Regions from separate parts of the Pseudomonas sp. NPDC090208 genome, predicted to be linked through region 2. Evidence: predicted binding sites of a transcription regulator. Region 2 holds the regulator's gene; the other holds the start of a gene.
What was found. The regulator FliA, encoded in region 2, starts transcription of late flagellar genes. The targets are predictions, from matches to a motif close to CTAAAGTTTNNNNNNNNNNNGCCGNTAA.

Region 1: a site for FliA is predicted at 3,441-3,468, ahead of ACIPL0_RS10630 (methyl-accepting chemotaxis protein). Genes of this name have one in related genera too.

What each region holds. Positions count from the first base shown of each region.
Region 1 is NZ_JBIVCU010000005.1:45,513-51,972, forward strand. It holds gene fabA (3-hydroxyacyl-[acyl-carrier-protein] dehydratase FabA) at 1-60, shown strand, start outside; gene fabB (beta-ketoacyl-ACP synthase I) at 72-1,292, shown strand; gene ACIPL0_RS10630 (methyl-accepting chemotaxis protein) at 1,758-3,383, opposite strand; gene ACIPL0_RS10635 (pirin family protein) at 3,587-4,450, shown strand; gene ACIPL0_RS10640 (dienelactone hydrolase family protein) at 4,603-5,328, opposite strand; gene htpG (molecular chaperone HtpG) at 5,408-6,460, opposite strand, start outside.
Region 2 is NZ_JBIVCU010000017.1:137,647-144,106, reverse strand. It holds gene flhA (flagellar biosynthesis protein FlhA) at 1-1,615, shown strand, start outside; gene flhF (flagellar biosynthesis protein FlhF) at 1,627-2,982, shown strand; gene fleN (flagellar synthesis regulator FleN) at 3,102-3,935, shown strand; gene fliA (RNA polymerase sigma factor FliA) at 3,932-4,672, shown strand; gene ACIPL0_RS24685 (chemotaxis response regulator CheY) at 4,933-5,307, shown strand; gene ACIPL0_RS24680 (protein phosphatase CheZ) at 5,327-6,115, shown strand; gene ACIPL0_RS24675 (chemotaxis protein CheA) at 6,247-6,460, shown strand, end outside.

The DNA of each region.
Region 1 (6,460 bases), on a different contig from region 2:
GAAATCTATACCGCCGAAGGCCTCCGGGTCGGCGTGTTCACCTCCACTGACAATTTCTAAGGGTTATTCGCATGCGCCGCGTCGTAATCACCGGTCTGGGCATCGTTTCCTGCCTGGGCAATGACAAAGAGACCGTCTCCGAAAACCTGCGTAAAAGCCGTCCGGGCATCCGTTTCAATCCGGAATACAAGGAAATGGGCCTGCGCAGCCAGGTGTCCGGCTCCATCGACCTGAACCTCGAAGAACTGATCGACCGCAAGATCTATCGCTTCGTCGGCCATGCCGCTGCCTACGCCTATCTGGCAATGCAGGACGCGGTGAAGGACTCGGGTCTGACTGAAGACCAGGTGTCCAACGTCCGCACCGGCCTGATCGCCGGTTCCGGTGGCGCATCGACCCTGAACCAGATGGAAGCGCTCGACATCCTGCGTGAGAAAGGCGTCAAGCGCGTCGGTCCGTACCGTGTGACCCGCACCATGAGCAGCACCGTTTCGGCCTGCCTGGCAACGCCGTTCAAGATCAAGGGCCTGAACTACTCCATCGCTTCTGCCTGCGCCACCAGTGCTCACTGCATCGGTACCGCCATGGAACAGATCCAGATGGGCAAGCAGGACATCGTCTTCGCCGGTGGCGGTGAAGAAGAGCACTGGAGCCAGTCGTTCCTGTTCGACGCCATGGGCGCCCTGTCCAGCAAGCGCAACGAAACCCCTGAGCAGGCTTCGCGCGCCTACGATGCCGACCGTGACGGTTTCGTCATCGCTGGCGGCGGCGGTATGGTCGTGGTCGAAGAGCTGGAACACGCTCTGGCTCGCGGCGCGAAGATCTACGCTGAACTGGTCGGCTACGGCGCGACCTCCGACGGCTACGACATGGTCGCTCCAAGCGGCGAAGGCGCGATCCGCTGCATGCAGCAGGCGCTGTCCACCGTCGACGGCAAGATCGACTACCTGAACACCCACGGCACCTCGACTCCGGTCGGCGACGTCGCGGAAATGAAGGGCGTGCGCGAAGTCTTCGGTGACAACGCTCCGGCCATCAGCTCCACCAAGAGCCTGTCGGGTCACTCCCTGGGCGCCGCCGGCGTTCACGAAGCGATCTACTGCATGCTGATGATGGAAGGCAACTTCATGGCCGGTTCGGCCAACATCGACGAACTGGACCCGGAAGTCGCTGACCTGCCGATCCTGACCAAGACTCGCGAAAACGCCGAGCTCAACCTGGTCATGAGCAACAGCTTCGGCTTCGGTGGCACCAACGCCACGCTGGTGATGAAGCGCTGGACCGGCAAGTAATACGGCCTGTCGCAGCACATGAAAAAGGCGTCCTTCGGGACGCCTTTTTTATTGCACGGCATTTGTGGGAGCGGGCCTGCCCGCGATAGCAGGCCCAGAACACCGCCGACACCCCTGATTGGCCCGGATAACACGGCGGGAGCGAATTCATTCGCGATAAGCCAGTTCAGACAATGGATGTGCATCGACTGAACTGGCCTCATCGCGAGCAGAGCTCACTCCTACAGAATCCGCGTGATGCTTCCGCTGCACACGGTTCTGTGGGAGGGAGCCCTGCTCGCGACGGCGGTGGCGTCCGCGAGAACGCTGCCGCCGGCAAGCCGGACTGCTACGGGTTTTGGGTTATCCATTGGAGAGACGGCAAACACCCATCCTGTGGGAGGGAGCTCTGCTCGCGATGGCGTTGACTCAGTCAACGCAGCAGCACTTTGATGGACGCCATCGCGGGCAAGCGCGCTCCTACGGTCAGACCGAGAACGCGGCCACCATGCCGTTCAGGTCCGTCGCCAGACGCGAAAGGTCCTGGCTCGCCGCACTGGTCTGGTTGGCACCGGTCGAGCTCTGCAGCGCCAGGTCGCGGATGTTGGTCAGGTTACGGTCCACCTCCCGAGCCACTTGCGCCTGTTGTTCCGAGGCGCTGGCGATGACGACGTTGCGTTCAGTGATCAGGGTGATGGCCGCGGCAATTTCGTCCAGCGCCACGCCGGCCGACTGTGCCAGCTCCAGCGTGGAACGCGCGCGCCCGTTGCTGCCCTGCATCGCCGCCACAGCGCGGTCGGTGCCCTGACGGATATCGCCGACCAGCGCTTCGATCTCCTGAGTCGATGACTGCGTGCGATGGGCCAGTGCGCGCACCTCGTCGGCGACCACCGCAAAACCGCGCCCGGCCTCACCGGCCCGCGCCGCTTCAATGGCGGCGTTGAGGGCCAGCAGGTTAGTCTGCTCGGCCACCGAACGGATCACGTCGAGCACCTTGCTGATGCCGTAGACCTTCTGCGCCAACGCTTCGACCTGATCGCCGGTTTCGGTCACGTCGTTGGCCAGATGACCAATGGACGCGACGGTTTCCTGCACCTGCTGACGGCCACGCTGGGCGATGCGATCCGACTCGCCGGACGCCTGGGACGTCGCCACGGCATTGCGCGCGACCTCTTCCACCGCTGCCGTCATCTGGTTCACCGCCGTGGCCGCCTGATCGATTTCCAGGCTCTGCTGATTCAGACCCCGGGTCGAGTCCTCGGTGACCGTACTCAGCTCCTCGGAAGCCGACGCCAGTTGATTCGACGAATCGGAAATCCGCAGCAGCGTCCGGCGCAGACTCAGCTGCATGGTTTTCAACGCCTCCAGCAGACGGGCCGGTTCGTCACGACCTTCGACGACGATTTCGCGGGTCAGGTCGCCGGACGCCACCACCTGCGCGATGCCCAGTGCCTGCGCCAGAGGGCGGACGATGCTGCGCGTCAGCCCCCAGGCCAGGACCAGGGTGATCAGCGCAGTCAGCAACATCATCGCAACGACCCAGACAAACGCACTGCCGAACACGCGCTGCGCCATCTCACTGGCCTGACCAGCGCCTTGCTTGTTCAGCGCGGTCAATTGGTTCAGCGCCTGAGTCATGACATCGGCGTAGTGGTTCATCTCGCCGTTGATCACCTGTACGGCGTCGTCCAGACGATTCTGCGCGGAAAGCTCCATGACCCGGTTCTGCCGCTGAAAATACGCCTGCTGCGCGGTGCTGAAGTTGTTGAACAACTCGCGTTCCTGCGCCACTTCGATCAGTGATCCGTAATGTTGCTGCGTGCTCTGCAGCCCGCTCTTGAGCTGTTCCAGTTTGCTGACGTTGTCCCGCAGCGCTTCAGGGTCGCGATTGAGCATGAGGCGCAGGGTCAGGGTTCTGATGCGCATCATGTCCTGTCCCATCGTGCCCAGCTCCATGACGCTGGGCAGCCATTTGTTCTCCACCAGATCGGACTGTTTACGCATGCTCGACATCTGCATCAGGGCAAACGCGCCCAGCGCAAACACCAGCAGCGCCAGCACCCCGAAACCCAGTGCTGCGCGGGGTGCAATGTTCATGTTTCTGACCGTCATAGTGGGTGCCTTCCCAAGTAACCCTGCAATTGAAGAATGCAGTCGGTGTCGCCACAGATATCGGCAAAAGCGAACAAAAGCTGTAGGACAATTCGACAAATTTTGAAGTAACTAACTATTTCGTGTGCGACGGCAGCACAGACGATCCAGACGCAGCGGTTTATGCTGATTACTTTCTCGTCTCATCCATCAAGAGCCTACTCATGCTGACCATCAAACCCCGCGCAGAAGACGTCGAAGGCCAGCCGATTCTGCGTCCCCTGCCCTCTGCTCAGTGCCGTAGCGTTGGCCCGTTCGTGTTTTTCGACCACATGCTGGAGACCACCTACGCGCCCGGCACAGGCATGGACATCCGCCAGCACCCGCACATCGGCCTGTCGACCCTGACCTATCTGTTTGAAGGCGAAATCCAGCACAAGGACAGCCTCGGTAGCGATCAACACGTGCTGCCCGGCGATGTCAGCTGGATGACGGCCGGCAGCGCCATTGCCCACGTCGAGCGCACACCCCAGGCCCTGCATGACAGCGGCTCGCGGTTGCATGGCCTGCAGATCTGGCTGGCTTCGCCAAAAGAGCACGAACAGGGTGACGGCCACTACAGCCACCATCCGGCCGCGACCCTGCCGGTCAGTGAGGGCATGGGCATCTTCATTCGCATGATTGCCGGCAATGGCTTCTGTCTCGAATCGCCGGTGCCGGTGTTATCGCCGACGCTGTATGCCGAGGTGAAAATGCAGACCGCCACGACGCTGCTGATCCCCGCCGAGCATGAGCAACGCGCTTTGTATGTGATCGAGGGTGAAGCCCTGCTGGATGGCGAGCCTGTGGAGGCGCGCAGCCTGGTGGTGTTGAATCCGGGAGATGAACCGACGCTGTGCGCCGAGAGTGACTGCCACGCCGTGCTGATCGGCGGCGCAGCGCTGGACGGGCCGCGACGGATGAACTGGAACTTCGTCGCCAGCGATGCGGCATTGATCGATCAGGCAAGACTGAAATGGGCGGCCGGCGACTGGCCGACGGTGCCGGGAGAGATTGGGCGGATCGAGTTGCCGGCGGCCAGAAAATAAGAGCGCCTCACCGGATCATGCCGATGCCCGATCCGTGGGAGCGAATTCATTCGCGATGCAATGGTTCAATCGATACAGATGTAGCGGTCGTGCCATCTTCTCGCGAATGAATTCGCTCCCACAGGGGTCAGTGCCTGGTCAGGCACATCGCATCAGCCAGCGAACACTTCATCCAGCAGGTTGTGCATGGCGGTGAAGGCACGCTTGGACACGGTCGGGTTGTACATCTGCACGCCCGGGTTATTGGCATGCGGGTCGGTGAACGAGTGGAACGCGCCGCCGTAGCTCAGCAGCTGCCAGTCGACGTTGGCCGCGTTCATTTCTTCTTCAAACGCTGGCAGTTGTTCTTTCGGCACCAGCGGGTCCGAGGCGCCGTGCAGCACCAGCACCTTGCCCTTGATGTTGTTGGCATCGGCCGGGTTCGGCGTGTCCAGCGTGCCGTGGAACGACACCGCGGCCTTCAGCGGCGCACCGGTACGCGCCAGTTCCAGCGCACAGCAACCGCCGAAGCAGAAACCGAATGCCGCCAGATTGCCCTTGTCGACTGCCGCGACGGTTTGTGCGGTCAGTTGGTCCAGCGCCGCCTGCATGCGCTTGTTCAGCAGGCCACGGTCGTTCTTCAGCGGCATCATCGCGGCCAGCGCCTGATCGGCGTTGGTCGGGCGCACGCTCTTTCCATACAGATCAGCCAGCAGCACCACATAGCCTTTGGCCGCAACTTCTTTGGCGGTCTGCTCGGCGCTGTCGCTGACACCCATCCAGTTCGGCGCCATCACCAGCCCGGGAGCCGCCTTGGCACCTTCGCTGTAGACCAGACGGCTCTCATAGTTCTGGCCGTCAATCTGATACACCAAGGACTGCACGGTTACGTTGCTCATTGCTGACTCCTACTGTTCACAATATGAGATGGATCAAATGACAAAACCCGCCGAAGCGGGTTTTGACGTGACGCAGAGCTTAAACCGAGAGCTCGACCAACAACTTGTTCAAACGGCGCACGTAAGCGGCCGGATCCTTCAAGCTGTCGCCGGCAGCCAGCGCCGCCTGGTCGAAGAGGATGTGCGACAGGTCGCCGAAGCGCTCTTCGTTCTGTTCGCTGTCCAACTTGCCGATCAGCGGGTGGGACGGGTTGAATTCGAAGATCGGCTTGGAATCCGGCACCTTCTGCCCGCTGGCTTCGAGGATCTGGCGCATCTGCAGACCCAGGTCCTGCTCGCCGATGGCCAGAATGGCCGGCGAGTCGGTCAGACGATGGGACACACGCACTTCACTCACGGCTTCACCCAGCGCCGACTTCAGGCGCTCGATCAGGCCTTCTTTGTCCTTGGCGATTTCTTCCTGGGCCTTCTTGTCCTCTTCGGAGTCCAGCTTGCCCAGATCCAGGTCGCCGCGAGCCACGTCGACGAAGCCCTTGCCGTCGAAGTCGCTGAGGTAGCTCATCAGCCACTCGTCGATGCGGTCGGTCAGCAGCAGCACTTCGATGCCTTTCTTGCGGAAGACTTCCAGGTGCGGGCTGTTCTTGACCTGCGCGTAGCTTTCGCCGGTGAGGTAGTAGATCTTGTCCTGACCTTCCTTGGCGCGGGCCAGGTAGTCAGCCAGCGCAACGCTCTGCTCGCCGCTGTCATCGGAGGTCGAAGCGAAACGCAGCAGACCGGCGATCTTTTCCTTGTTGGCGAAGTCTTCTGCCGGGCCTTCTTTCATGACCTGACCGAAGTTTTTCCAGAAGCCTTTGTATTCTTCCGGCTGGTTCTTCGCCAGTTTCTCCAGCATGTCCAGCACGCGCTTGGTCAGCGCCGACTTCATCGAATCGATGATCGGGTCTTTCTGCAGGATCTCGCGGGAAACGTTCAGCGACAGGTCGTTGGAGTCGACCACACCCTTGATGAAGCGCAGGTACAGCGGCAGGAACGACTCGGCCTGATCCATGACGAACACGCGCTGCACGTACAGCTTCAGGCCGCGCGGTGCTTCACGCTGATACAGGTCGAACGGCGCGCGGGCCGGCACGTA
Region 2 (6,460 bases):
CGCCGGTCTGATCGATCAGCCCGAAGCCAAGCGCCGTCGTCTGGAAGTCGCCCAGGAAGCCGAGTTCTACGGCTCCATGGACGGTGCCAGCAAGTTCGTTCGCGGTGACGCCATCGCCGGTCTGTTGATCCTGTTCATCAACCTCATCGGCGGCATGCTGGTGGGTATCCTGCAACACAACATGACCTTCGCCGACGCCGGCAAGGTCTACGCCCTGTTGACCATCGGTGACGGTTTGGTGGCGCAGCTGCCATCGCTGCTGCTGTCCACGGCGGCGGCGATCATGGTGACCCGTGCGTCCGGTTCGGAAGAAATGGGCAAGCTGGTCGGCCGCCAGATGTTCACCTCGCACAAGGCGCTGGCCGTGTCGGCAGGCATCATGATCGTCATGGGTCTGGTGCCGGGCATGCCGCATTTCTCCTTCATCAGCCTCGGACTGGCGGCGGCGGGCGGTGCGTACCTGCTGTGGCGGAAACAGAACGAAGCCAAGCTGGCAGCCATTCAGGAGGTCAAGCGGCAACAGGAAATGCTGCCGTCGCCGACCCGTGCCCAGGAGTCCAAGGAGCTGGGTTGGGATGACGTCACCCCGATCGACATGATCGGTCTGGAAGTGGGCTACCGCCTGATTCCGCTGGTGGACCGCAATCAGGGTGGTCAACTGCTGGCGCGGATCAAGGGCGTGCGCAAGAAGCTCTCTCAGGAGCTGGGCTTTCTGATGCCGACCGTACACATTCGCGACAACCTCGATCTGGCGCCGAGTGCCTACCGTCTGACCCTGATGGGCGTGACCCTGGCCGAAGCCGAGATCTATCCGGATCGCGAACTGGCGATCAACCCGGGTCAGGTATTTGGCAGTCTCAACGGCATCAATGCCAAAGACCCGGCGTTCGGCCTGGAAGCGGTGTGGATCGAAATCAGCCAGCGCGCTCAGGCGCAGTCGCTGGGTTACACCGTGGTCGACGCCAGTACCGTGGTCGCTACGCACTTGAACCAGATTCTGTACAAGCACTCCCATGAGCTGATCGGGCACGAGGAAGTGCAGCAACTGATGACCCTGCTGGCCAAGAGCTCGCCGAAGCTGGCCGAGGAACTGGTACCGGGCGTGCTGTCGCTGTCGGCGCTGCTCAAGGTGTTGCAGGCGCTGCTGGCCGAACAGGTGCCGGTGCGCGACATCCGCAGCATCGCCGAGGCCATCGCCAACAATGCGGCGCGGAGTCAAGATACCGCCGCGCTGGTGGCCGCCGTACGGGTCGGGCTGTCCCGCGCCATCGTGCAAAGCATTGTCGGCATTGAGCCGGAGCTGCCTGTCATCACCCTTGAGCCAAGGTTGGAACAGATATTGCTCAATAGTCTGCAGAAGGCAGGACAGGGTCAGGAAGAAGGCGTTCTGCTCGAACCGAGCATGGCTGAGAAACTTCAGCGCTCGTTGATCGAAGCGGCGCAGCGTCAGGAGATGCAGGGTCAGCCGGTTATTTTGTTGGTCGCAGGTCCGGTTCGCGCCATGTTGTCCCGCTTCGGGCGCCTGGCAGTACCGAACATGCATGTTTTGGCTTATCAGGAAATTCCTGACAATAAGCAAGTCACCATCGTAGCGACTGTCGGGCCGAACGGCTGAGGTAGTGAGTCATGCAAGTTAAGCGTTTTTTCGCCGCCGATATGCGACAAGCCATGAAACTGGTTCGTGATGAGTTGGGCGCGGAAGCGGCCATCATCGGCAACCGGCGGATCGCCGGCGGCGTCGAGCTGACTGCCGCGCTGGACTACAAGCTGTCGGCGCTGGCGCCGCGCGTGCCGAACATCGAGCTGGAAGACGAGCTGCGCAAGACCCAGTCGCGCATCGTCACTGCCCAGGCCGAGCTGAGCAGCCGCACCGAGCTGGATGCCGTCGGCAACCGTCAGCTGTTCTCGGGCCTGGCGATGGATGACAGCAAGCACATCGAGCCGACTCTGGACGAGCCGTTCCGCCCGTCGATCCATGCGGCCATTGCTGCGGACCGCGCCGAGCGCGCCGAACGTGCCACCGCCGAACCTGCGGTGAGCCAGCGCGCCTACGAGTCGATGCGTTCCGAATTGACCGGCCTGCGCGAACTGCTGGAAGTCCAGCTCGGTTCGCTGGCCTGGAACCAGTTGCAGGGCAGCCGTCCGCAGCAGGCCAACCTGTGGCGTCGTCTGCAGCGCATCGGCCTGTCCGGCCCGCTGTCGCGCGACCTGCTGGACATGGTGCCGAACGTCGACGACCAGCCGCACGCCTGGCGCATGCTGCTGGCCCATCTGGCGCGCATGATCGTCACGCCGGAGATCGAACCGCTGGAAGAAGGCGGGGTGATTGCCATGGTCGGCCCGGCCGGCATGGGCAAGACCACCACTCTGGCAAAACTGGCGGCGCGATATGTGTTGAAATACGGCGCACAAAATATCGCGCTGGTGAGCATGGACAGCTTCCGCATCGGTGCCCAGGAGCAGCTCAAGACATTGGGGCGTATCCTCAATGTGCCGGTGACCCATGTCGACCCGGGGCAGTCGCTGGCTCAGGCGCTGGAACCGTTGCTGCGCAAGCGCGTCGTGCTGATCGACACCGCCGGCCTGCAGGCCAGCGATCCGGCCCTGCGGCTGCAGCTGGAAAGCCTCGCCGGTCGCGGGATCAAGGCGCGCAATTATCTGGTCCTGGCCACCACCAGCCAGAAGCAGGTGCTGACAGCGGCGTACCACAGTTACAAGCGTTGCGGTCTGGCCGGGTGCATCCTGACCAAGCTGGACGAAACCGCAAGCCTCGGCGAAGTGCTGAGCCTGGCGGTGACACACGAATTGCCCGTGGCCTATCTCACCGATGGCCCACGGATACCGGATGATCTGCATTTGCCACGTCGGCACCAGCTGGTGAGCAGGGCTGTCAGCGTGCAGATGCAGGAGGAGCCTAGCGAGGAAGCGATGGCGGATATGTTTGCGGATCTTTATCACAGCCCCGACAAGCGCGTGGGCTAGGTAGGGAAAATGACACAGGAATATACCTGCATCGATGGTCTGCCAGGCATTGTTCACACACTGAACGTGCAGCCCTACATGTGGCTTAGGTCTAAGCAAGACAAGGTAAAGAATTAACTATGGGCAGCATGCATCCCGTACAGGTTATCGCGGTGACCGGTGGCAAAGGTGGCGTCGGCAAGACCAACGTGTCAGTGAACCTCTCACTGGCCCTGGCCGAGCTCGGGCGTCGCGTCATGTTGCTGGACGCCGATCTGGGTCTGGCCAACGTCGACGTATTGTTGGGGCTGACCCCCAAACGCACCCTGGCCGACGTCATCGAGGGACGCTGTGAGCTGCGCGATGTCCTGTTGCAGGGCCCTGGCGGCGTGCGCATCGTGCCGGCCGCTTCGGGCACCCAGAGCATGGTCCAGCTGACCCCGGCCCAGCATGCCGGCCTGATTCAGGCGTTCAGCGAGATCGGCGACAACCTCGACGTACTGGTGATCGACACCGCTGCCGGGATCGGCGAATCGGTGGTCAGCTTCGTGCGCGCGGCTCAGGAAGTGCTGCTGGTGGTGTGCGACGAACCGACCTCGATCACTGACGCCTACGCGCTGATCAAGCTGCTCAACCGCGACTACGGCATGAACCGTTTCCGCGTGCTGGCCAACATGGCGCAGAGCCCGCAGGAAGGGCGCAACCTGTTCGCCAAGCTGACCAAGGTCACCGACCGTTTCCTCGACGTGGCGCTGCAATACGTCGGCGCTGTGCCGTACGACGAGTGCGTGCGCAAGGCCGTGCAGAAACAGCGTGCCGTGTACGAAGCATTCCCGCGTTCCAAATGTGCGCTGGCGTTCAAGGCCATCGCGCAGAAGGTCGACACCTGGCCGCTGCCGGCGAATCCGCGTGGCCACCTTGAATTTTTCGTTGAGCGCCTGGTTCACCAGACCAGTGCAGGGCCCGTGTCATGACAGCAAGTGGCTATCGCATGTACAGCAAATCATCCAAAGATTCCCAGTATGAGCTGATCGAGCGTTATGCCCCCTTGGTCAAGCGCATCGCTTACCACCTGCTGGCACGTCTGCCGGCCAGCGTGCAGGTCGAGGACCTGATCCAGGCCGGCATGATCGGCCTGCTCGAAGTCTCGACCAAATACGACTCGACCAAGGGCGCCAGCTTCGAGACCTACGCCGGCATCCGCATCCGTGGTGCGATGCTCGATGAAGTGCGCAAGGGCGACTGGGCACCGCGCTCGGTACACCGCAATACGCGCATGGTCAGTGACGCGATTCGTGCAATTGAAGCAAAAACCGGTCGTGACGCTAAAGATCACGAGGTTGCTGCCGAACTTCAAATGAGTCTCGACGAATATTACGGGATTCTGAACGACACCCTGGGCAGTCGTCTGTTCAGCTTCGACGACCTGTTGCAGGACGGCGAGCATGAAGGGCTGCACGAGGACGGCGCGAGCCAGTCGCTCGAACCGTCGCGGGATCTGGAAGACGAACGTTTCCAGAGCGCGCTGGCGGACGCCATTGCCAACCTGCCGGAGCGTGAACGCCTGGTGCTGGCGCTGTACTACGACGAAGAGCTGAACCTCAAAGAGATCGGGGAGGTCCTGGGGGTCAGCGAATCGCGGGTCAGCCAGCTGCACAGCCAGTGCGCCGCGCGCTTGCGTGGCCGGTTGGGAGAGTGGCGCGCGCGGTAACGCATCGAACGCAGGGGCGGCATTTCGCGGCATCTGCGTGCTGTATGTAAGACCGGCTGTGCAGGGCGTTTGAGGGCAACGGTAGACAAGGCAGGAGCCGGTCGGATCAGGTTTTTGCAGGCCTGTTTCGCTGTGCGCGTGATCCCTTCTCGTCATCATCCCCCTTCGTTTTCGCAGAGCCGCTCAGAGAGTAATGATTGAACGCGCACCCAGGAACTGGATGCGTTAAAGACTGCTTGGAGGTCGAATTGGACAAGAACATGAAAATCCTCATCGTTGATGACTTTTCAACGATGCGGCGGATCATAAAAAACCTGTTGCGTGACCTGGGGTTCACCAACACGGCCGAAGCAGATGACGGTACCACCGCATTGCCGATGCTGCAGGCCGGTGGCTTCGATTTCCTGGTGACCGACTGGAACATGCCCGGCATGTCCGGCATCGACCTGCTGCGTCAGGTGCGCGCCGACGAGCGTCTGCGTCATCTGCCGGTTCTGATGGTGACTGCCGAGGCCAAGCGCGAGCAGATCATCGAAGCCGCTCAGGCCGGTGTGAACGGCTACGTGGTGAAGCCATTCACCGCGCAGGTTCTCAAAGAAAAGATCGAGAAGATATTCGAGCGCGTCAATAGCTGATGTCCGCTGCGAGGGCGCTATGAATCCTGAAGATTCAACGATGGGTGACTTCGAGTCGACCCTGAAGAAACACGCACAGGAATTGGTCGAAAGCCTTGAACAAGGCAAGTTCGGCGAGGCCGTGCAGGTCATCCATGAGCTGAATCAGACCCGGGATCGTGGCCTGTATCAGGAAGTCGGCAAGCTGACGCGCGAGCTGCACAGCGCGATCGTCAATTTCCAGATCGACCCGCGCATGCCGCAGGCCGAAGAAGTCTCGCAGATCACCGACGCCACCGAGCGCCTGTCCTACGTGGTCAGGCTCACGGAAGGTGCGGCCAACCGCACCATGGATCTGGTCGAACAGAGCACGCCGTTGATGAACGGCCTGAGTGCCGACGCTCGCGCCTTGAGTGCCGACTGGGGACGCTTCATGCGTCGCGAGATCAGCGCCGACGAGTTTCGTGATCTGGCCCGTCGCGTCGACGGCTTCCTGGCGCGCAGCGAGACCGAAACCCAGCAGGTCGCCAGCCACCTGAACGACATTCTGCTGGCCCAGGATTACCAGGACCTGACCGGTCAGGTGATCAAGCGCGTGACCACACTGGTCACCGAGGTCGAGAGCAATCTGCTCAAGCTGGTGCTGATGGCCAGCCAGGTCGATCGTTTTGCCGGGATCCAGCACGATCAGGAACACTTCCGCCAGCAAAAAGAACAGGAAAAACTTCATTCCAAGGGTGAAGGTCCGCAGATTCATGCCGATAAACGTGAAGACGTCGTATCCGGTCAGGATGATGTGGACGATCTGTTATCCAGCCTTGGCTTCTAAGATTTTAGATTCCAGGTTCTATGTGAAAGTGGCTGCTGATCCGGCGCGTGAATGCTTCGTCGAAAGCAATGTGCCCGGACGCTGATGCAGCCCCTGGATCGGTTTGACGGTTAATTTTAGGAGCACCCCCAATGAGCTTCGGCGCCGATGAAGAAATCCTTCAGGATTTTCTGGTAGAGGCCGGCGAGATCCTGGAGCAGTTGTCCGAGCAATTGGTCGAGCTGGAAAGCCGACCGGATGACGCGGATCTGCTTAATGCCATTTTTCGCGGTTTTCACACTGTAAAAGGGGGCGCCGGCTTCCTCCAGCTCAACGAGCTGGTTGAATGCTGTCACATCGCCGAAA